One region of the Alkalihalobacterium alkalinitrilicum genome, then DNA from elsewhere that is predicted to be linked to it. Evidence: a T-box and tRNA genes for the amino acid it is inferred to sense, from the RefSeq annotation. Region 1 holds a T-box; the other holds one or more tRNA genes.

Region 1 (12,155 bases):
ATTGCAACGGGATTTGAAGATAGTGAAAGTAACACGGTTAACAACAGACAACAGTTGCAACGTCCTTCGGTACAACCAAAGGCTACAACTACACAAGCACAACCAAAGCAAGAAGAAGTGAAGGAGCCGAGATTTAATCCACAAGCTCAGCAACCTGAACAAGCGGATACACTTGATATTCCAACGTTTTTACGTAATCGAAAAAGACGTTCAAAGTAAATGAAAAAGAAGTTGGCCTATGAGCCAACTTTTTTTTTTACCTAAAAAGATTAACGATTTATATGGAATGGGAGACAAATGATTTTATTATTATTGAAAATTATTATTCATAAAAAATATTGTCAAATCGTAAATATGTTACTTTGACAGTATATGTGAAAATCTATCAAAATAACTATTTTATCTCGTCATAAACTGACAGACTTATAAATAGAATTTGATATATACTTGGCTAAACATTACCAAATTGCGATTGAGAGGACATGCAATGACCATTTATTTGGATGTAATTTGGGTTCTTAATCTATGTATTGACTTTCTCTTAATTTGGATAACTGCAATAACACTAAAAAGAACGGTACATATATGGCGGTTATTCCTAGCAGCTCTATTTGCGTCACTAATCGTTTTTTTGATGTTTACACCATTTGGTCATTTGTTTTATCAACCATGGATGAAATTTTTATACTCAATGGCCATTGTTTTAATTGCCTTTGGGTTTCACCGATTGATCTATTTTATTCAAAACTTATTTATGTTTTACTTTGTAACTTTTATGACGGGAGGAGGCTTATTTGCGCTTCATTTCTTTTGGCAAACTGAGTTTGAAGTTTTAGATGGTGTCATGTTTACGAAAACGTCAGGGTTTGGTAGTACGTTTAGCTGGTTATTTGTGTTAATTGGTTTTCCACTCGTCTGGCTTTTCTCAAAACATCAGTTAAAACAAGTTGAGACTAGAAAAATTCATTATGAACAAGTCGTTACTGTTGAAATCTCAATTGGTCAAGAAACGATAGAACTGAAAGGTCTCGTCGATAGTGGGAATCAATTACATGATCCTATTACTAGAGCCCCTGTTATGGTCATAGAAAAGGATGCATTACATTCTATGCTAAATACTGATGAAATTGAACTACTTCTCTATTATGAAAATTTAGAAAGAATTTTTGAGATGAAACATCCATTAGCAGAAAGAATTAGAATTATACCATATCGAGTCGTAGGGAAAGATCAACAATTTATGGTCGCAATTAAGCCAGATTATGTTAGAGTGACGACGGCCGATGAACAGCATCTTGTTAAGAAAGTACTGATTGGGATTAACGATATGAAACTATCAAATGACGGAGACTATCAATGTATTGTTCATCCGAAGATGCTTGTTGCAGGACAAGGGAAAAAATTAGCTTAGTTTCACTTTATTGAGGAGGCAATAACATGCTAAAGTTGAAGTTTACATTGATGTGGCAAAGAATTTTATATCGCTTAGGAATGAAACCAGATGAAATATATTACATAGGTGGAAGTGAAGCACTACCTCCACCTTTATCTAAAGAAGAGGAAGCACACTTGTTAAGCAAATTACCTACAGGGGATAAAGCGGTTCGAGCGATGCTTATTGAACGAAATTTAAGGCTTGTCGTCTATATTGCCCGTAAATTTGAAAATACAGGAATTAATATTGAGGACTTAATTAGTATTGGAACAATTGGTCTTATTAAGGCAGTGAATACATTTAATCCCGAAAAAAAGATCAAATTAGCAACATATGCTTCACGCTGTATAGAAAATGAAATTTTGATGTATTTACGTCGTAATAATAAAATTCGTTCAGAAGTTTCTTTCGATGAACCTCTGAATATTGACTGGGATGGAAATGAGTTATTATTATCAGATGTTCTCGGAACAGAAGATGATATTATTACAAAAGGTATTGAAGAAAAAGTCGATCGAAAATTGTTAGTTAAAGCTTTGCACACTTTAAATGATCGAGAAAAACAAATTATGGAACTTCGTTTTGGTTTAGCGGGTGATGAAGAAAAGACACAAAAAGATGTAGCCGATTTACTCGGGATATCACAATCATATATATCACGTTTAGAAAAACGCATCATTAAGCGGTTAAGAAAAGAATTTAATAAAATGGTGTAAGTTCGAAAAAAAATATTTTATTGCTCAGCAACGTAGTTATACCATGAACTCATTCGTTTTTATTCAAAATTAACTAAAGAGTTATCGTGCATATTTTTCCCTCTCAAGGAGATACTTTACATGAACATCATTCTCCTGTTGGGAGGGAAAGAATTGACACGAAATAAGGTTGAAATTTGTGGAGTTGACACAGCGAAATTACCTGTACTGACGAACAAGGAAATGCGCGAATTATTTACACAAATGCAAAGTGGTGATATTAGTGCCCGTGAGAAGTTAGTCAATGGTAATCTTCGTCTTGTCCTAAGCGTAATCCAACGCTTTAATAACCGTGGTGAATATGTAGACGATCTCTTTCAGGTTGGTTGTATCGGGTTAATGAAATCAATTGATAACTTTGATTTAGGCCAAAATGTAAAGTTCTCTACATATGCTGTCCCTATGATCATCGGTGAAATAAGAAGGTACTTAAGAGATAATAATCCTATTCGAGTATCTAGGTCTTTACGTGATATTGCTTATAAAGCGTTACAAGTTCGAGATCAGTTAATGGCTGAAAAGAACCGAGACCGAGAGCCGACGGTGCAAGAGATTTCGAAGGTGCTTGATGTTCCAAAGGAGGATGTTGTTTTCGCTTTGGACGCTATTCAGGATCCAGTTTCATTATTTGAACCGATTTATAATGACGGTGGAGATCCAATTTATGTGATGGACCAAATTAGTGATGATAAGCAAAAAGATGTAAATTGGGTTGAAGAAATTGCCTTGCGCGAGGCAATGATCCGCTTGAACGACAGGGAAAAGCTAATTTTAAATATGAGGTTTTTCCAAGGGAAAACACAAATGGAAGTAGCCGATGAAATTGGAATTTCTCAGGCTCAAGTATCTAGACTTGAAAAAGCAGCAATTCAACAAATGAATAAACACGCACAAAGCTAAATAAAAGACTGAGTGGCATAAATTAATTTATGTGCTCGGTCTTTTTCATGCGATTTAATATGCCAGAAGGGGGCAGGAGTAGGACTTTCGCTTTTCTATGTCTAGCTGCAGGCGCCAGCTCCTCGAGCTCAAATAACCTGTCAGGACAAAAGTTAAGGAGCGAACTTTCGCTAGCCAGAACATTTGCATGTCGGAGCTAATCAGGCGCCTTCCGCTTTTCTATGTCTAGCTGCAGGCGCCAGCTCCTCGAGCTCAAATAACCTGTCAGGACAAAAGTCAAAGAGCGACTTTCGCCAGCCAGAACATTTGCATGTCGGAGCTAATCAGGCGCCTTCCGCTTTTCAATATTTTAGAGATATTATTGGTTGTTTTATCATATAGATAAAGTAATACAGCGTGGTCAAGAAGGAAGGTGGGCTTAAATATGATGAAAATATCTGACTTACAATCCAAAGACATCGTAAATATGGAAAATGGGAAACGTTTAGGCCATTTAACGGATCTAGATATTAATTTAACGACAGGTCAAATTGATGCCATCATTATAAATGGAACTGGAAAAATGATGAGTTTTTTCAATAGAGATACAGAAGAGTTTGTAATACCTTGGGGAAACATCGTTAAGATTGGAAACGATGTCATATTAGTACATGTTCCAGAACCATATCTGCCTTATCAATCAGGTTAAAATTAGCAAAAATCGCATTACACCACGAAACTTCATACTATTTGCATGAAAAATATGCTAAAATAGATAAAAACAATCAAAATTTTGGCAGTTTATGTTGAGAAAATTATGAAATCCATGGATAGGAAGTGATTTTTTGATCCATGAACCGTTTATCCAAACGGAACACCATTTATTAAAGATAGCAGAATGGGAAAAGAATGACAGAAACTTAACGGCAGGTTTTACAACTCGAATTGGAGGGGTAGGGCAACCACCATATCACTCCTTAAATGTTGGCCTTCACGTAGCTGATGACGATACTATTGTATTAAAAAATCGTGAACACGTTGCAAGAAAGCTTAATATTCCTATAGAACAGTGGGTAGTTGGGGAACAAGTTCATGATGCAAAAATTAATAAAGTTATGAGGAATGATGTTGGAAAAGGTGGACAGTCTCAAAAGACAGCTATAAAAGGAGTAGATGGGTTATATACTCGAGAAAAAAATATATTACTTGTGAGTTTATATGCTGACTGTGTCCCATTGTACTTTTATGTACCTAAACAGCAATTGATTGGATTAGCTCATGCAGGCTGGAAAGGAACCGTTAGTCAAATTGGTTCGAAGATGGTAGAGATCTGGACAAACATTGAGGGAATTAACGCCAGTGAAATATTAGTTGCAATTGGTCCATCTATTAGTCAAACCGAATATGAAGTGGATCAAAATGTAATACAATCTGTTAACAAAGTATTACCTCAAGGCGAAGAAAGGCCGTATCAATTAACGAGACCAGGACATTATCTACTAGATTTAAAAACGTTAAATGAACAAATACTTGTTCGTGCTGGAATTCCTAAAGAAAATATAATCAAGAGCCAGTATTGCACGGCTAGTAATACTAACTTATTTTTTTCGCATCGAAAAGAAAAGGGTAAAACTGGGAGAATGATGAGCTATATCGGTTTAAAGGGTGGATTAAGCCAGAAAGAAAGGAGAACGCTTGATTGACAGTTAAAGAAAATCTACAAAAAATTGAAGATGAAATAATTGCAGCCTGTCAACGTTCGGGTCGAGACCCTGATGTAGTAAAGTTGATTGCGGTTACAAAATATGTAACTGTCGAGAGAACACAAGAAGCAATTGACTCAGGCATTTTCCATATCGGTGAAAATCGAGTTGAAGGTATTCTTGAAAAAGAAGAAACCATCACTGGAGCAATCAATTGGCATTTTATTGGGTCATTACAGTCAAAAAAAGTAAAAAAGATTATCAGCAAAATTCACTACCTTCATTCTCTTGATCGGTTAGCGTTAGCAGAAGAAATTCAAAAAAGATGGAGTAAATCAGAACCATTAAAATGTTTTGTTCAAGTAAATGTTTCGGGAGAAGAATCAAAATCAGGTCTTAATCCTAAAGAAGCCATCACATTTGTAAAAAATCTTGAACAATATCCAGCAATTGAAGTGGTGGGCCTTATGACAATGGCACCATTTGTAGAGGACCCAGAAGAAACACGACCTGTATTCAAGCAACTTCGATTATTACAACAAGATGTACAAGCCCTAGCACTTCAACATGCACCATGTGAAGAACTTTCGATGGGAATGTCCAATGATTACATAGTTGCAGTAGAAGAAGGAGCTACTTTTTTACGCATCGGCTCTTCGCTTGTCGGTTAGAAAAGTTGAGATTTAAGGAGGATTTGAAATGGGGATGAAATCGAGATTCAAACGATTTTTTGAACTAGAAGAAGATACGCAAGAATACGAGTCCTACAGTGAAGAAGTGGCAGCAAGTCAGGAGGAAGTGCCTCAATATCGAAGAGGTGATAAACAGTCCAAAAGTCAAAATATCGTGAGCTTACAAAGTGTCCAAAAGGCTGCCAAAGTGATACTAATTGAACCTAGAACGTATGATGAAGTTCAAGACATAGCAGATCATTTAAAAAATCGTAAAGCTGTAATTATTAATTTACAGCGAATTTCAAATGACCAAGGAAAACGGGTTGTCGATTTTTTAAGCGGAACGGTGTATGCTATAGGGGGAGACATTCAAAAACTTGGTATGCAAATATTCCTATGTACTCCAGACAATGTGGACGTTTCCGGTTCAATTACAGAAATGATCCAAGAAAGATTTGAACAACGTTAGAATGGTGGTGGATTAGTTAATGCAAGGAATTGGAGCTTTACTAAATTTGGCAATCATGGTTTATTCTTATATGATAATCGCTTATATTTTAATGTCATGGTTTCCTAATGCGAGAGAGTCATCGATCGGTCAGTTTTTAGGTTCAGTCGTCGAGCCATACTTAGCACCGTTTAGAAAATTTATTCCTCCATTAGGGATGATTGATATTTCCCCAATTGTAGCTATTTTTGCTTTATCATTTGCACGATATGGGGTTGCTGCGTTATTTGGAATGTAAGTGGTGTTAGAGTAGCATGAGTATTTATCAGCACTTTCGTATTGAAGAACGAATATTTGTAGATCAAGTGTTAGATTGGAAGCAAGACGTTATTGTTCAATATACTTATAAATTAACTGATTTTCTTGATCCGCGGGAGCAAGATATTTTAAAGACTATTATTGGTAAGGATGAAGAAATTAGCCTCTCCTTTTGGGGAGGCGCTTCTAGTACTGAACGAAAACGTGCTATGCTGTTTCCTTCTTATTTTGAACTGGCTAAAAATGACTTTCAGATTCAAGCGTTTGAACTACGTTATCCAAGAAAATTTATAACATTAGAACATCGAGACATTCTTGGTTCAATAATGGGTTTAGGTATGAAACGTGAAAAATTTGGTGATATTCTTATAACAGATGAAGTTATTCAAGTATTAGTTGCAAATGAAGTTGCTAGCTTTATTGAATTAAATCTACAAAAAGTTGGACAAGCTAAAGTTAAAATTGTACCTATTAATGAAGAAGATATTATAGAAAACGTTGAAGAGTGGACAGAAGAGTCAACCACTATTTCTTCCTTGCGTTTAGATACACTTCTTTCAGCCATATATAATATTTCACGAACTAAATCTTCTCTTTATATTGACAGAGGACTAGTTAAGGTTAATTGGAAAACGATTGAAGACGGTGCTTTCCAAGTTCAAGAAGGAGATTATTTATCTGTAAGAAATTTTGGGAGAAGTAAATTATTATCGATTGCTGGCTCTACAAAAAAAGGTAAAATCCGCATCGTTTTTGGAAGAAAAAAATAAATTAATAATAGAAAAAGAAGGAAAAGTGCTTTTCCTGTCGAATAAATATTAAGAATTATTACGACTAGATTTGGAGGTGGAGTTCGTGCCTTTAACACCGCTTGATATCCATAATAAAGAGTTTACTCGCGGATTCCGTGGTTACGATGAAGATGAGGTTAATGAGTTTCTTGACCAAATCATAAAAGACTACGAAGCTGTACTACGGGAAAAGAAGGAAATGTTTGAGCGAGTTCAAGACCTTGATGGGAAACTAGAGCATTTTAATAAAATTGAAGAAACATTAAATAAATCAATTTTAGTTGCCCAAGAATCCGCTGAAGAGGTTCGTCGCAGTGCTCAAAAAGAAGCACAGTTAATTGTTAAGGAAGCAGAAAAAAATGCTGATCGAATTATTAATGATGCCTTGACGAAATCAAGGAAAATAATGATGGAAATTGAAGAGTTAAAGAAACAAGCATCTGTATATCGTATTCGGTTTAAAATGCTTGTTGAAGCCCAATTGGAAATGCTCCAAACAGAAGATTGGGACGACTTAACAAAGGTGGATAACTCGTTAGAAAAAGAAACGGTAGAATAACCGTTTTCTTGACGAGTAAATGAATTTATTTTAAACTTTAAGAAAGTTTGACTACTTTTGATGAGAATGAAAAAACGGTATCATTTTCAACTGACCGTACGTTTTCTCATCGTTTACTAAAATTAAAAATATTGTACAAAACTATGATAGGGAGAGTACTTTATCATACTTCAATGTAGCGAGTCGGGGATGGTGAAAGCCTGATATTGAAGTGGTATGGGAAGATCACCCTTGAGTTCTATACCGAACGGTAATTCAAGTAGGCTATAGCGATTCATTCACGATACGAATGATGAGTGAGTAATAACATTTGATGTTTTTATTCAATAGGGTGGTACCACGGGTAACCTTCTCGTCCCTATAAGACGAGAAGGTTTTTTGCTGTCTTCTAGCTTCCCTTTAGCCCAAAGCGACTTCACTCACCTCCTACGATAAGTCAACATCGCATCGTCTACCCTGCGTGTTTCCTTTATCTTACCTGGAGGCTTTAGTCCATATATGGTGCTATCGGTTTGATATTGTTTTACTTGTTTACATAATAATTAGGAGGAACAAACATGGAGTATAAAGATACATTACTAATGCCTAAAACGGAGTTTCCAATGCGTGGAAACTTGCCAAATCGTGAACCAGAAATGCAAAAAAAATGGGATGAAATGAATATCTATGAAAAAGTTCAAAAACGTACAGAAGGGCGCCCATTATTTGTCCTTCATGATGGACCACCATATGCGAACGGTGATATCCATATGGGACATGCTTTAAATAAGGTATTAAAAGATATGATTGTTCGTTACAAATCAATGAGCGGGTATCATGCACCGTATGTTCCAGGTTGGGATACTCACGGCCTTCCAATTGAAACGGCACTAACAAAAAATAAAAAAGTAAAACGTAAAGAAATGACGGTCGCTGACTTTAGGAAACTTTGTGAAGAGTACGCTCTTGAGCAAATTGATCGTCAACGGGAACAATTTAAACGACTAGGTGTTCGGGGAGATTGGGAAAATCCCTATATTACGTTAAACAAAGAGTATGAGGCTCAACAAATAAAAGTTTTTGGGGATATGGCAAAAAAAGGTTATATCTATAAAGGTTTAAAGCCAGTGTATTGGTCTCCTTCTTCAGAGTCTGCATTGGCAGAAGCTGAGATCGAGTATCATGATAAGCGGTCTCCTTCAATTTATGTTGCATTTCCTATTAAAGATGGTAAAGGCTTATTAGAAGGTGATGAAAAAATTGTCATCTGGACGACAACACCTTGGACAATACCAGCAAATCTTGGTATTACCGTTCATCCTGACCTTGATTATAGCGTTGTACAAGTCGAGCAAGATAAGTTTGTCGTGGCTTCTGGATTACTTGAAACATTGGTAAAAGAATTAGACTGGGAACACTACGATGTAGTGAAAACATTTAAAGGTGAGCAATTAGAATTTGTCGTTGCAAAACATCCAATATATGATCGTGATTCACTCGTGATGTGTGGTGATCATGTTACGCTTGATGCAGGAACAGGTTGTGTACATACGGCACCTGGCCACGGGGAAGATGACTATATCGTCGGACAAAAATATAATTTAGACGTATTATGTCCTGTGGATGATAAAGGTGTAATGACAAGTGAGGCAGAAGGGTTTGAAGGTGTTTTTTACGATGAAGCGAATAAACCAATTACTGAAAAATTAACAGAAGTAGGTGCTCTTTTAAAGCTTTCGTTTATTACGCATTCGTACCCACACGACTGGAGAACGAAAAAGCCAGTAATTTTTAGAGCAACGGCGCAATGGTTTGCCTCAATCAAAGATTTCCGAGAAGAATTGCTTCAAGCGATTAATGAAGTAGAATGGATTCCAACATGGGGTGAAACACGTTTATATAACATGGTCCGTGACCGAGGTGATTGGTGTATTTCCCGACAGCGTGCATGGGGCGTTCCGATTCCCATTTTTTACGGCGAAGACGGAGAACCAATCATTACCGATGAGACTATTGATCATGTTTCGACTTTGTTTAGAGAGCATGGATCGAATATTTGGTTTGAATGGGAGACTGAGCAACTTCTACCTGAAGGTTTCACTTCTTCTCATAGTCCAAACGGCAAGTTTACTCGTGAAATGGATATTATGGATGTGTGGTTTGATTCTGGTTCATCCCACCAAGCAGTACTTGTAGAACGAGATGACTTACAACGTCCTGCAGACTTATACCTTGAAGGGTCAGATCAATATCGTGGTTGGTTTAATTCTTCGTTATCAACAAGTGTAGCCGTTTCTGGAAAAGCTCCATATAAAGGAGTTTTAAGTCACGGGTTTGCTTTAGATGGTGAAGGACGTAAGATGAGTAAATCTTTAGGAAATGTCGTTGTTCCGAATGATGTGATGAAACAATTAGGTGCAGACATCCTTCGCTTATGGGTTGCATCTGTTGACTATCAAGCAGATGTCCGTGTATCTGATAATATTTTAAAACAAGTTTCTGAAGTATACAGAAAAATCAGAAACACGTTCCGTTTCCTTTTAGGTAACTTGAATGGATTTAATCCAGAGACAGATTCTGTATCAATTGAAGACTTACCTGAACTCGATAAATATATGCTTGTAAAATTACATGATGTAATTGGTAAAGTGAATAAAGGATATGAACAGTATCAGTTCTCAAATGTTTATCATGCATTAAATAACTTCTGTACCGTTGAGTTAAGTTCTTTCTATATGGATGTGGCAAAAGATACATTATATATTGATGCACCGAATAGTCATGCTCGTCGTTCTATTCAAACCGTAATGTATGAAACAGTAGTTGCACTAGCCAAGCTTGTTTCTCCAATCTTATCTCATACTGCAGATGAAGTTTGGCCACACATTCCTGGTGTAGAAGGGGAGAATGTTCAACTAACAGATCTGCCTAAACCAGAAACATTTACAAATGTTGAAGAGCTTGTTCAAAAGTGGGATCGTATCATGAATGTTCGTAATGATGTTTTAAAAGCATTAGAAAATGCAAGAAACGAAAAGAAAATTGGAAAATCATTAACAGCACAAATTGTTTTATATCCAACAAACCATTTGAAGGAAACATTTGAAAATGTAGATTTACAAAAATTGTTTATCGTTTCTCAAGCCGTAATTGGCGGTGACAAAGAAGCGGCTCCTGCATTTGCCGATGTTTATGATGATCTTGCTATTGTCGTTGATAAAGCTGAAGGAGAGACGTGTGAACGTTGCTGGGTGGTTACGAAAACGGTTGGAGAAAATGAAAAACATCCAACATTATGTACTTCTTGCGCAACAATCGTTACAGAAAATTACAATGGATAATTAAATTCAGGTTGTTCCATACAAAAGTGTCAAACAACTCCATTTTTAAATGGTAAGTTTAACACTTTATGGAGCAACCTCTTCTTTATTTTACAGACATAACAAATGTTGTTTCGGCTAACAACAATCATTCTGGTCAAACTAAAGAGGTACATGTTCATCGTAAAAGGGCTTGTACAAAAAGGGGGAGAAGAATGGGACAATATGATCAATTGAGAAGAGAACTTGAACAACGTCAAGCTAACTTAAAGGAAAGAGTGAAAGAAGCCGATTATTATGGTTTAGCAGTTACATCAAGCTTCTCAACAGGAGAGTTGTCACAGTATGATAATCACCCAGCTGATACTGCTACTGACTTATATGAACGTGAAAAAGACATTGCCATTTACGAAAAATTGGAAAAGGAATTGGAAGATGTCGAATATGCGTTAAATAAAATGGATAATGGTTCATATGGAGTTTGTGAAGTAACGGGTCAACAAATCCCTTATGATCGTTTAGAAGCTAACCCAACTGCAAGGACTGTTGTTGAACATTCAAATGGTCAATTGGCACAGCATCGTCCAGTAGAAGAAGATGTGCTAGGTAATTTTGAAAAGTATAATTTTGACAATCGGGATGACGAAACTGAATTTGACGCTGAGGACGCTTATCAATCGGTTGCATCTTTTAATGAAAACAGTATGGTTTTTGAAGATTCTTCATTAGATCGTACAGGGGAGTTAGTTGGTTATGTAGAGGAATTAGAAGCATTTGCTTCTACTGATATTTATGGTTATCAAGGTGATGATTCCGTCGAATTCCAAAGAAACATTCATTATGATCAATATCTAAACGAAAAATAATTTACAATAAGTGAAGCTGACTATTGTCGAAGTGGCTAAAACACCATGTGAATTGTTGACACTTCGAGTCAGCCTCACATGGTGAATAATAAAAATAAGTCATAGTTGAACAAGTAGAAAAAGACACTTTCATCATTTTATGCTAAAATGCTAACGTATGCATAATGAGATGGAGGAAATGATTTTGATTTGGTTATATTATGTTATTGCACTAGTAATTATCTTGTTAGACCAATGGACGAAATGGATCGTTGTACAATCGATGGAAATAGGTGAACGAATTTCACTTATTGAAAATTTCCTTTATTTTACATCCCATCGTAACCAAGGAGCGGCCTTTGGAATTCTCCAAGGACAAATGTGGTTTTTCTATATTATTACAGTTATCGTCGTTGGTTTCATCGTGTATTATATTCAAAAAGAAGCTA
Region 2 (12,155 bases), 2.8 Mb from region 1:
TCTGGGGATTATCCTGGATTAAGTTTTGATACCATTTATCGAAATCTAGGTGTTTTTGCACAGTTGGAAATTCTTGAGGTAACCGAATTAGATGGAGAAAAGAAATTTCGTTTTTCCTGTTCGACTTCGCAGCATCATCATCATTTAATTTGTTTAGAATGTGGAAAAACAAAAGCACTACACAGCTGTCCTATGGAAGATTTAAACATTCACTTTAAAGATTTTGAAGTAATTGGGCATAAGTTTGAATTATATGGCTATTGTAAAAGTTGTGTACCCGTACATTCTGACGGATAAAAAACAAAAAAGGAAGGGTGAGAATTGTAATCTCGCCTTTCCTTTTTGTTTACTCATGTTTAAGCCATTGATTAACCCAATGCGTTGCTTCTTTCCAGTTTTGTACTCGAATGACATTACGAGGAACAGAAAGACGATTGTATGGAGTATCAAATAATAATACAGGAATTTCGCATTCTTCCGCAATGTCGCAAGCATTGTCATGTTTATCTTCAAAGAAAATATCAAGTTGTTGATCTTTGACAGCATTAATTTTATCATGACTTCCAATTAGTGTAATTTGATCATATGGTACTTGTTTAGATTGAAACCATTGTTCAGTCAAGTCATATAAATGGTCACCTCTTGCACTGATATAGACTATTTTATGGGAGTCCTTCCATGTATAGAGAGCATTTTTTGCATGAACAGCTAGGTTGGCTTTTGAATAAATATGTCCTTCATGTTCGCTTAACCACTTCCAAAATTGTTCTGATGTTACTCCAAGAACTTGTGTTAAATCGTATTCGGTTATATCTTCTAATGTTATATTTTTCTTAAAGTGTTTATTTAAATATGGAACAAAAGTAGCTGGGTCTGTAACCGTACCATCGATATCAAAACCAAATATCTTCGATTTCTTCATAAATTTCACCTCTTGAACAAATAATCGTTTCCTTTGCATGTAATCATTGTCATCTATATTCAATACAAGTTGAGTCATACTATTAATGCTCCCCCAAATATAGAAAGCGAGGGATTAGTTTTGGCTGATAATAACAATTATAAAGGCTTTAATGATGACGAGCGTTCCATTGATTTAAGGCCAGAAGAAAGAGATTATGAACCAAAAACATTTGAAGAGGAAACAGCTGCTGAAGTTACACCAATGACTGGAGCTTTTGGTGGTCGAACAGAAGAACGTGAAGACACAGCAGAAGCAAATTATGACGATGCGACCGCTAGTGGTCGAGGTGTTGGGACGTTTGCCATTGTCCTTTCGATCCTGTCATTGTTCTTTTTGCCAATAATTCTAGGTGCGGCAGGGATCATTGTCGGGTTCGTTGCGAGAAGAGCGGGTGCTAATGCACTTGGGAACTGGGCTATCGGTATCGGTGCATTATCGATTATCTTAACCGTTTTTTTCTCGCCATTTTTCTAGTAAGTCAAAGCAGGAATCCACATCACCTAATTTGTGAAGGGGAGTTATGGAATAAGCACACGCAACTAGCGTGTGCTTATTATTACATTAATAGATAGATGCACTATAAAGTAAAACTTCCATCAGGGAGGGTATTACTGCCAGTTGATAAAAGGTATTAACTGTTTTGATTAGCTAATTTTTCTAAAGCAATTTTGTCAATTTCTTTTTTTAACTCTTCGACCATTATTTCCTCGGGAACTTTTCGAACGATTTCTCCATGTCTAAATAATAGCCCTTCTCCACGAGCACCAGCTATACCGATATCAGCTTCTCTTGCTTCACCTGGACCGTTAACAGCACAACCAAGGACAGCAACTTTAATTGGTGCTTTAATCGTTGAAATATATTCTTCAATTTCATTGGCAATTTTAATTAAATCAATTTCAATTCGACCGCATGTAGGACAAGAAATTAACGTAGCAGCATTAGCTGCTAAACCAAATGATTTAAGCAATTCGCGAGCAACTTTTACTTCCTCAACCGGATCGGCACTTAATGAAATTCGAACTGTATTCCCGATTCCCATATTTAATATTGCACCTAACCCAGCTGCACTTTTAATTGTACCTGCAAATAATGTACCTGATTCAGTAATTCCTAAGTGTAGTGGATAGCTAAACGCTTTGGCTGCTTTTTCATAGGCTTCAATCGCTAAGTTAACATCTGATGCTTTCATTGAAACGATGATGTCATGAAAATCTAGCTCTTCCAGGATGCCAATGTGATGCAACGCACTCTCGACCATTCCGTCCGCAGTAGGATACCCATACTTATCTAAAATTTTCTTTTCTAGTGAACCTGCATTTACCCCAATTCGAATAGGGATACCTTTCTCTTTAGCGGCCTTAACAACTGCTTCTACTTTTTCACGTTTCCCAATATTTCCAGGGTTAATTCGGATTTTATCCGCGCCACCTTCGATTGCTTTTAAGGCAAGTTTATAATCAAAATGTATATCTACAACGAGGGGGATGTTAATTCTAGCTTTTATTGCAGAAATCGCCTCTGCTGCTCGCATATCAGGGCAAGCAACCCTAACAATTTGGCACCCCGCTTCTTCTAGCCGTTTGATTTCTGCAACTGTCGCTTCTACATCATGAGTTTTAGTTGTTGTCATACTTTGGATTACTACTTCATTATTGCCACCAATCGTAATCCCGCCAACTTGTACAGGTCGAGTTTGCGTTCGATGAGTGATTTGGGTCATGAATCATTCGCCCCTTCAATTTTAACTATTAGTGTATTTTTATTGACATACAGTTTTATTTTATCAGTGTACCATTTTATTTGGCAAGGTATTGTTACTCTGATGTTGTGTAAAGAGGAAACAAATAGGTCTTGCCTACTTGAATTTTATCCGCAGTAACCCCAGGGTTTAATTCTTGAAAATCATAAACGATCTGTTGAATAGATGCAGGTATAGGACCATCATGTAAATGTTCTACAATCGATAATACAGTATATCCATTTTCGACAACTACTTCTTGTGCAGGGAAGGCTTCTTCTTCAACTAAAATATTTGAAGGGTTTTCTTCTTGAGAGGTAATTGTTGAAGAACTATCTACTTTGGGTAAAGTACCTGTCGTTAGATCATAATAAATGCTATAAGAGATGATAAATAAGATGATTACTAATACAATGCTATGTTTAAAGCTCAATTGAGTGCTCAATAGCTTGTCCTCCCTAATAAAGTAATTATTCTAACAATATATATGCACGTAGATATAAAAATATACCAAAAATAATATATATTTTTTCAGGAAGGAGGACCCAAAAATGAAGAAATCAACTTCGACAACATTGATAATATGCATCATAGGCTTACTACCATTTGTTATGGTTGTTGGAAACTCGATGTTTATTCCGATTATTCCTGACATTCAACATGAATTACGGTTAACCACAGTAGAAAGTGGGCTTATTTTAACTGTTTTTTCGATTCCAGCAGCTTTAATGATACCAATTATCGGTTTTATATCAGATCGAGTGGGGAGAAAAAAAGTCGTTTTAGTTTCTCTTTTATTTATTATGTTAGGAAGTATCATGTCAGCAGTAGCACCCCTTTTACTTGACGGGCAAGCCGCTTTTTCATTGTTGTTATTTGGTCGATTTTTCCAAGGTGTTGGTGCAGGTGGAACTGCTCCAATGGCAATGGCGATGGCTGGTGATTTATTTGAAGGAAAAGAAAGAAGTAAAGCATTGGGAACTGTGGAAGTATTCAATAGTCTTGGAAAGGTAATAAGTCCAATTATCGGGGCATCTATTGCAGTGTTCTTATGGGTTGGAACTTTTTGGATTTATTTTTTTCTAGCTTTTCTTGCTTACTTTGGAATTAAAATTTCGATCAATGAGCGTGTAAGAGAAAAGAAAGCATTTAGCGTCAAAGATTATCGACGTTCGGTTATAACAATCATTTTAAGGGAATTTAAGTGGCTTATTCCAATCTTTATTGCAAGTGGAGTTGGTATGTTACTTTTATTTGGACTTATGTTTTTTATGTCCTATTATTTTGAAGAAAGTTATGGAATATATGGCATTCAAAAAGGGATATATTTAGCTTTTCCTCTCATCGCATTAACGATTTTCTCATATTGGACTGGCAACAAATTGGGGGGGAATAGTAATAAAGTCAAACAATTTTTATTGTTAGGCTTAAGCATTTTGTTTATAAGTTTCGCATTGCTTATTTTTTTCCATGGGTTACTCGGTTTACTCGTGTTAATAACATTGGTATCTGTAGGATTAGGTTTTTTTCTTCCAGCAGCCAATACAGCAGTAACCTCTTCTGTCGGAATTCATGAAAGGGGTTTAGTGGTTTCTTTATATTCAATGATCCGATTTTTAGGAGTTGCTTTTGGGCCGATTACGTTTAGTGTTTTTATGAACGAACCGATGGAGTTGTTTTTTCTATCCTTTTTTTTCGTAGGGGTATCATTTGTTATCCTTATTTCTTCTTGGACATGCATACCGATTTTAAAGGAGTGTAATCCCACAATATGAAAAAGATGGGGGGACTTTAAAGTTTTACATAAATAATTAGGACAAAAGTCACTTTTCATTTCCCTCGAAAAATAGTTTTCTTAAGGTTAGAATGTTGTTTTTTATACTTTTAGGAAAGTGAAATTTATTAAAAGATTAAAGTATAAGAATGACATCGATTATCGCCTCTTTTGGTGATAAGTCATGTTTTCTAATTGAGGCTTTCAAAGGAGATGGGTTATATGAAATTGATGAAGCAGAAATTTCTTCCATTGTTATTAATTCTATCATTACTTTTACCAAGTATTGTCGTTGCTGATGCAGCGCCAGGAGATATGATTGTAACGTTAGGAGAGGATTTAACAGCAGAACAGCGTCAAAGTCTTTTAAATGAAATGGGTGCTCCAGCAGATGTAGAAATTATATATGTAACAAATGAAGAGGAACATCAGTATTTAGGTAACTATGTAAATGCTCGGCAAATAGGCACGCGTGCCATCTCTTCTTCTATGATTACATTAACAGAATCAGGATCTGGTTTAAATATTGAAACAAATAATATTAGCTGGGTCTCTGAAGGGATGTATGCGAATGCTCTTGTAACAGCAGGAGTAAAGGATGCTGATATTTATGTAACGGCGCCTTTTGAAGTATCAGGTACAGCGGGATTAACTGGAATTATTAAAGCTTATGAAATTACAGCAGAAATTGACATTCCAGAAGAGCAGAAGCAAATTGCTAACGAAGAAATGGTTAGAACAGGTAAGCTTGCGGAAAGTATTGGAATGGAAGAAGCAACAGAGTTAATGAATCGTATTAAAGAGGAAATCGCTAAAAACCCAGTAGAGACAGAAGATGATCTTCGTGCACTAATTCAACGAGTGGCTCAAGAGTTGGGTGTTACTTTAACAGATGAGGAGTTAAATGGCCTTGTTTCTCTATTTATGCGAATAAAAGATTTAAATATTGATTGGAATCAAGTACAAAATCAAATTGGAAAAATTCGAGACAATTTAGGTGATTTTCTAAATCGTGAAGATACTCAATCATTTATTGCTTCGATGTTAGATGTCCTTAATCGTTTTATTGATGCAATTAAAGGGTTATTTAGATAAAGAGTGGCTGACTCATTAGTGTCTACTTCCTCCGACCGATACCAACATGTGCTACTGAATAAGTAGTAACAACGAATTGTGGGGAGGGGTAGAAACTTTCAAATTGAGTCAGCCTCCTCTTTTTAATTAGAACCTCCTTAAGTAGTATGTAATTTGCTTTCACTTTTGGTACAATTTTAAATGAGTAGTGACTTTGTTTTAATGTTTGAAAAGGCATTAGAAGTAATAGGTTGTTGTTGCTGTAGTGTGGTTTGTGCAGGTTTTGTTTGGTTAGTAGCTTTTTTATTAGTGTTTTTCATATTTTCACCTCAAAAATAGTTTAACCAAAAATTGAAATGAAACTTCTTTTATTTTTGTACGTATATTTAAGTGATTGGGGGGGTTGAGATTAATGGATATACTTAATATTGCTAGTATGGGCTTTCTCGTTGTTTTTTTAGGGACTCTGTTCTTATTTGGTGAACTGCTTGTAAAGTCCAAAGGTATTTTCGGTATTCTAGGTATTGGTATTATGGCTGTTTATTTTTCACATCATTTAGGTGGTGGTGAAACAGGAATTTGGGTCATCTTATTGTACATTACTGGTCTTGTATTAATTGTAGTCGATGGAAAAGTCATCAGTGACGGAACCATTGCGCTTCTTGGGATCGTATTAATGATATTAGGATTAGCTGTTCCTGCACCGAGCTTTGTATACGGGGCGTTAGTGGCAATGGGCTTAGTTCTTGGTGCTGCTGCTTCGCTACTTTTTCTTAAAGTATTTCCATCTCGAAAACTATGGTCAAAAATGACGTTAAGAGATCGATTAACTGGGGAACTTGGATATAATTCAATTAATGATAATTATAAAGATTTGGTAGGAAAAAGAGGGAAAGCGGTTACTCCTTTTCGTCCTATTGGAACGATTGAAGTAGAAGGAAAGCAATATAGTGCAACAAGTGAAAATAATTGGTTAACAGAAGGTACGATGATTGAAGTTATTTCAGTGGACGGTACTCGAATTGTCGTAAAAAAAGTAGAAAGTGAATAATAATTAATTCTTAACGAAAAATTTATATTTCGTTAACACTCCAGTGTCATAATCTGATTTAGGTTGACACGAGGGGTGTGAAATTTGAAGAAAAAGAAGAGAGAAAAGTTAAAAGATATCCAAAAAAAAGAGCCATTTTTACAGAAATTTTCGTTACGTACACGATTATTAATTATTTTTTTAACAGTTATTGTTATTTCAACAGGATTAATTGGGCTAATTAGTTATCACCAAGCAAAAGAACTTATCATCGTGACAAATGAAAACAGGTTGAAAAGGGAGATAAAAGTTGTAAAAGAAATGGCAGAGTACTTGAAGCTGTCTTATATTTCTGATGAAGAGCGTTTTAACAAACAGTTTGAGTATGGTGTAAGAGGTCAAGCTGTGGAATTAATTCAAGAAGGGTTGAATGGTGACTTCTTTACGATAGATGATACTGGCACGGTATCACCGTTTAATGTCAGTCGTCATACGACCATTGTTTTTCCTGAACAAGTAATAGAAGAAATACTTGATCAAGGAAATGGGTTAATTTATACGACTATAAATGATTTTGAATATGCATTAGCTTTTGATTTTGTGCAGGATATTCGAAAAACTGTAATCATTGTAGTACCAAGCAATAACTATTTACATAAAATCTATCAATTGGGGAGATTTATTCAATATGCAGTGGTTGTTAGTATTATGGTTGGTTCCATTATAATTTTTTTCGTTGTTCGTACTATTACCCTTCCGTTAACCGCTCTTCGTGCTGTGATGAGGAAAGTAAGAACGGGCGATTTAAGTCAAAGTCTAAACCATAAAACAACTACACCAGAAATTGTTTCTTTAATAAAAAGTTATAACCAAATGATTGAACAAATGAATACAATGATTGATGGAGTGAAAAAGACCACTGATAGGCTCTTTCAGCGAAGTAGTGACCTTGATCATTCTTCTAATATTGTGCAAGATACAAACAGTCAGTTATTAGAAGCTATTCGTGTAGTCGGTCAAGGTGCTGAGCAAACTGCAGTTAGTTCGGATGAAAATACCATGACTTTTCAAAAAATGAAACAAAATATTACACATGCAATACAACAAGTAGAAGTTGTTAATATTAGTTCAAAGGAAATGAATGATCATGCCCAGATAGGAAAGCAACAGATTGGTGATATGTTATTATCTATGGAAGAGTTACATGGTGAATTTATTGCTATTCATGAAACCATTTCAAAAGTTAAAGAAGAATCGCAAGAGATTAGCGGAATTGTTGAACTAATAAAACAAATATCGGAGCAGACAAAACTTCTTGCCTTAAATGCAACAATAGAAGCAGCGAGAGCAGGGGAAGCAGGAAAAGGATTTGCAATTGTTGCTACAGAAGTGAGGAGACTTGCTGAACAAGCAACAACTGCAACTGTTAAAATTACTAAAGCGATACAGTCGATGAATTTCACTTCCGAAAATGCAGCCAATGAGTTTAATTCGATTTTACAAAAAGTAGATAAGCATACGGATGTAGCCCATCATTCAAATGAAGTCTTTCATTTTTTATTAACAAAGATTTTAGATACTAATGTAAAACTAAACGAAATGAAGCAGGGGTTAGCATCACTTGGTGAAGTATTGCCAGACATGGAGAAAGCTTCGGTAAGTTTTACGAGTATATCCCAAGAAACCCTTGCAAGTACAGAAGAAATGACAGCGATTTCTAATCAACAATTGTTACAGTCAAAGGAAAACTACACAATATCAAAAGAATTATACCAAACTTCAAAAAGTCTTCAGGAATTAACTTCGGGTTTTCAAGTAAAAAAAAATAAAGAAAAATAAGGGAGAGGCAGAATTTGTTCTGCCTCTTTAATCGTTACTCAGTTGTTGGAGGGGAGGAGATGTCGGCACTATTTCGTGGGGTTGGTTTAGGAACATATTGCAGCACACGGTATAACATGAATATAGCAATAGCCCAGTAAAAGAACATTGAAAATGGAATAAAGATACCGAACGATTCTGTTAATGCAAAGAAGGCTGTTGGTAATGTAACGGTATAGGCCGATAATATCCATAAGTGTCGATATTTTAGGTTCAGTCCCGCTTTATTCTTAAATACTAATCCAATTAATGCTAATACTGTAATTCCAATAAATTTTAGAGCCGTAATGAAAATGTACAATAATAATAATATAATGCTTAAAATGATAGGAAGGACATCAGCAATACTAGTAACTAAACTGCTTATTTCCGCTTTCGTTAGGTTCAAGTTACCGAAATCACGATATCGAATAGTTTCCGCGATACCGTCAGTCATTATTACTGCTTCACGTTCAAGTAGAGCTAAGCCATTATCGTATTGATAAATATCATTAACAGTCAGCTCACCAGTCGAATCGAGAATGAAGAAATTACTTTCATCTCCGTCTATGTAAGGAGATGAAAAATCTGAAGTTAGAACACCGTTTTGTAAAGCAAAATCGGGAATTTCTTCTTGTAACGATGTAGCTAAATAATTAACTCCTTGGTAAGTAGTCGTAGATATGCTAACTGCGTTCGGTATTGAAATAATAGCCATTAGTAAAAACACATAAAATATCGTTTTACCGATGCCTTGAAAACGAAATATGGCAATATCTTTAGGTGAATATAAACTTCTTATAAGCTGTTTGAAAATGTTCATGTATTTGAGTCTACTCCTTTTCCTTTTGTAGCACCACCAATGTACATTTTACAAGATATGTAATAATGCTACAAGATATGTTCTGTTTCAATTAAGTGAACGGTTTTTTTGGATCATATCTCTTGTCATAACTTGGACTTTATGATATATTACTCTTCGTTACTACATTTTTACCGTTTATTATAAACATCGATAAACGGTATTGACTTAAAATGATGAATTGATATATAATAATTCTTGTCTTTATTATTCCACAGTAGCTCAGTTGGTAGAGCAATCGGCTGTTAACCGATCGGTCGCAGGTTCGAGTCCTGCCTGTGGAGCCAAGTTATTGTGGCGGTGTAGCTCAGCTGGCTAGAGCGTACGGTTCATACCCGTGAGGTCGTGGGTTCGACTCCCTCCGCCGCTACCAATTTACTTAATTTAATAAAATGGCGGTTGTGGCGAAGTGGTTAACGCACCGGATTGTGGTTCCGGCATTCGTGGGTTCGATTCCCATCAGCCGCCCCATTTATGGACCCTTAGCTCAGTTGGTCAGAGCGGTCGGCTCATAACCGATTGGTCGTAGGTTCGAGTCCTACAGGGTCCACCATTTAAATGATATTAGAAATAGAAACTAAAGTTTTTACACGGAGGAATACCCAAGTCCGGCTGAAGGGATCGGTCTTGAAAACCGACAGGCGGGTTAAACCGCGCGGGGGTTCGAATCCCTCTTCCTCCGCCATATTATACATATTAAAGCTTATGATTGAATGATGAATTCAATCATAAGCTTTTCTTTATATTTGGATATCTTTTAGGAATATCCACGTGATTGCGCCTAAGGCAATACAATAAATTGCAAAGTATGTGAGTTTCGCTTGATTTAACATTTGGATGAGCCACTTAATTCCTATAATTGCAAAAATAAATGAGGCGATACAGGCGATTGCGAGTTCAAAACCTATCCCTGAAAATGTCTCTGTAGTTAATTCAGGAATTTTTAAAATGGTAATTCCTAAAATAACCGGAATTGATAACAGAAATGAGTATCGAACAGCTGTTTTTTTATCCAAACCACACCAGAGGGACACGATTAATGTACTACCTGCCCTTGAAATTCCTGGTATAACAGCGAGGGCTTGACCAAAGCCGATTATAATGCAATCTTTCCAATTCATATCTTTTACCGTTCGTGTTCCAACATTAATTCCATGTTCAATTAGGATTAAAAAGAGTCCAGTTACAATTAGTGATGCACCGATAGTTGAGGAATGAGTCATGTTCGTTCCTATTATCCCTTCAATTCCCTTTCCGACTCCCATCGTAATTAAAGTCGCACCTACGATTAACCATGCAAATCGATAGTTTGCCTGCGCTTTCTGATCCTTTGTTAAGAGGTATGATAAAAAGTCTTTAATAATATCCAATAGATCTCTCCAAAAAAAACAGATAACCGCTAGTAAAGATGCTGCGTGAAGAATGACTTCGAATGTTAAATTACTCGTAGAAATTTGAATTCCTAATATCTTCTCAGCGATTACTAAATGTGCAGAACTAGAGATAGGAAGAAACTCAGATATCCCTTGGATCATCCCTAATAATAATGCTTCAACCCAGTTCAATAATACACCCCCTTAATATATACGTAATTCACAATATGGGGTTTGTCCGGTAAATATGTATATTTTGATTACTATTTTTGAAATAAGGGTACAGTATAAAGTGGATTAAATAAGAATGCGGTTAAATACAAGATACATATCAATTGCAAGATCAAGTTTTTTCTGATAATGTAATTATTGAGCAACTTAGTAAACATTTCTGTTGCTTAAATATATTAACTGTATAGTATTATTTTTCCAAATTAAATTTTAAAAATATCTAGGAGGAAATGAAAAATGGCAAAATATGAATTACCTGCATTACCTTATGCTGCAAATGCTTTAGAACCACATATTGATGAGCAAACAATGAATATCCATCATGGAAAACATCACAACACATATGTAACAAACTTAAACAATGCGTTAGAAGGTCAAGATGAGCTATCAAGCAAATCAATTGAAGACCTAATTAGCAACTTAGATGCTATCCCAGAAAATATTCGTACAGCAGTTAGAAACAATGGTGGAGGACATGCTAACCACTCATTATTCTGGACTTTATTAAGCCCGAACGGTGGCGGGGAGCCTACTGGTGACTTAGCAGCAGCTATCAACAGTAAATTCGGAAGCCTTGACAGCTTCAAAGAAGAGTTTGCTAAAGCTGGAGCTACTCGTTTCGGTTCAGGTTGGGCTTGGCTAGTTGTTAACAATGGAGAGCTTGAAGTGATGAGCACTGCTAACCAAGATTCACCAATCATGGAAGGTAAAACTCCAATTCTAGGCTTAGACGTGTGGGAGCATGCGTATTACTTAAATTACCAAAATCGTCGTCCAGACTACATAAATGCATTTTGGAATGTAGTAAACTGGGATGAAGTAGCGAAGCTTTATAGCCAAGCTAAATAATATAAGTGAAACACCGTTGGCCGATGGGGTAACGGTGTTTTTTATATTTGAAAGAACCTTCTAAAGCAATCGGTTACTCAGTTCACTAGAATTTGTTGCATAACGCCTATGCAAAATCGCCAAACTACACATAAGGTGGTGTAGTGACGGCATGAAAATGTTGCAAAAATTAGTCGGGGATGTGGAAGTAAATCGAGATTTAGTATTGTTATTAACAATAGGTGGATTATATGCACTAAGTATTGCGTTATCCAACACGTTTGTAAATGTTTATCTATGGAAGCAGTCTGGAGAATTTCTTGATATTGCACTTTATAATTTATCATCCGTTGTCATGCAGCCGATTACATTTATTCTTGCTGGAAGGTGGGCAAAAAAAATTGATCGTGTTATCGTGCTG

Evidence for each region. A T-box is a leader RNA that pairs with one kind of tRNA and senses whether it is charged. The one in region 1 lies ahead of ileS (isoleucine--tRNA ligase), so its partner is inferred to be a tRNA-Ile.
Region 2: it has a tRNA-Ile gene. The T-box ahead of ileS (isoleucine--tRNA ligase) is inferred to sense a tRNA for this amino acid. The anticodon was not compared.

What each region holds. Positions count from the first base shown of each region.
Region 1 is NZ_KV917368.1:5,349,904-5,362,058, forward strand. It holds gene ftsZ (cell division protein FtsZ) at 1-219, shown strand, start outside; gene spoIIGA (sigma-E processing peptidase SpoIIGA) at 488-1,411, shown strand; gene sigE (RNA polymerase sporulation sigma factor SigE) at 1,438-2,151, shown strand; gene sigG (RNA polymerase sporulation sigma factor SigG) at 2,272-3,090, shown strand; gene BK574_RS25945 (YlmC/YmxH family sporulation protein) at 3,515-3,778, shown strand; gene pgeF (peptidoglycan editing factor PgeF) at 3,915-4,772, shown strand; gene BK574_RS25955 (YggS family pyridoxal phosphate-dependent enzyme) at 4,769-5,443, shown strand; gene BK574_RS25960 (cell division protein SepF) at 5,472-5,915, shown strand; gene BK574_RS25965 (YggT family protein) at 5,935-6,192, shown strand; gene BK574_RS25970 (YlmH family RNA-binding protein) at 6,209-6,982, shown strand; gene BK574_RS25975 (DivIVA domain-containing protein) at 7,068-7,562, shown strand; T-box leader at 7,697-7,925, shown strand; gene ileS (isoleucine--tRNA ligase) at 8,120-10,882, shown strand; gene BK574_RS25985 (TraR/DksA C4-type zinc finger protein) at 11,077-11,727, shown strand; gene lspA (signal peptidase II) at 11,915-12,155, shown strand, end outside.
Region 2 is NZ_KV917368.1:2,598,036-2,610,190, reverse strand. It holds gene BK574_RS12515 (Fur family transcriptional regulator) at 1-297, shown strand, start outside; gene BK574_RS12510 (5' nucleotidase, NT5C type) at 347-922, opposite strand; gene BK574_RS12505 (DUF4190 domain-containing protein) at 1,043-1,438, shown strand; gene ispG (flavodoxin-dependent (E)-4-hydroxy-3-methylbut-2-enyl-diphosphate synthase) at 1,596-2,678, opposite strand; gene BK574_RS12495 (hypothetical protein) at 2,782-3,150, opposite strand; gene BK574_RS12490 (MFS transporter) at 3,257-4,480, shown strand; gene BK574_RS12485 (DUF1002 domain-containing protein) at 4,702-5,574, shown strand; gene BK574_RS12480 (NfeD family protein) at 5,966-6,604, shown strand; gene BK574_RS12475 (methyl-accepting chemotaxis protein) at 6,689-8,422, shown strand; gene BK574_RS12470 (DUF1189 domain-containing protein) at 8,457-9,263, opposite strand; tRNA gene BK574_RS12465 (tRNA-Asn) at 9,514-9,589, shown strand; tRNA gene BK574_RS12460 (tRNA-Met) at 9,599-9,675, shown strand; tRNA gene BK574_RS12455 (tRNA-His) at 9,698-9,773, shown strand; tRNA gene BK574_RS12450 (tRNA-Ile) at 9,779-9,855, shown strand; tRNA gene BK574_RS12445 (tRNA-Ser) at 9,895-9,987, shown strand; gene BK574_RS12440 (undecaprenyl-diphosphate phosphatase) at 10,043-10,867, opposite strand; gene BK574_RS12435 (superoxide dismutase) at 11,144-11,755, shown strand; gene BK574_RS12430 (MFS transporter) at 11,907-12,155, shown strand, end outside.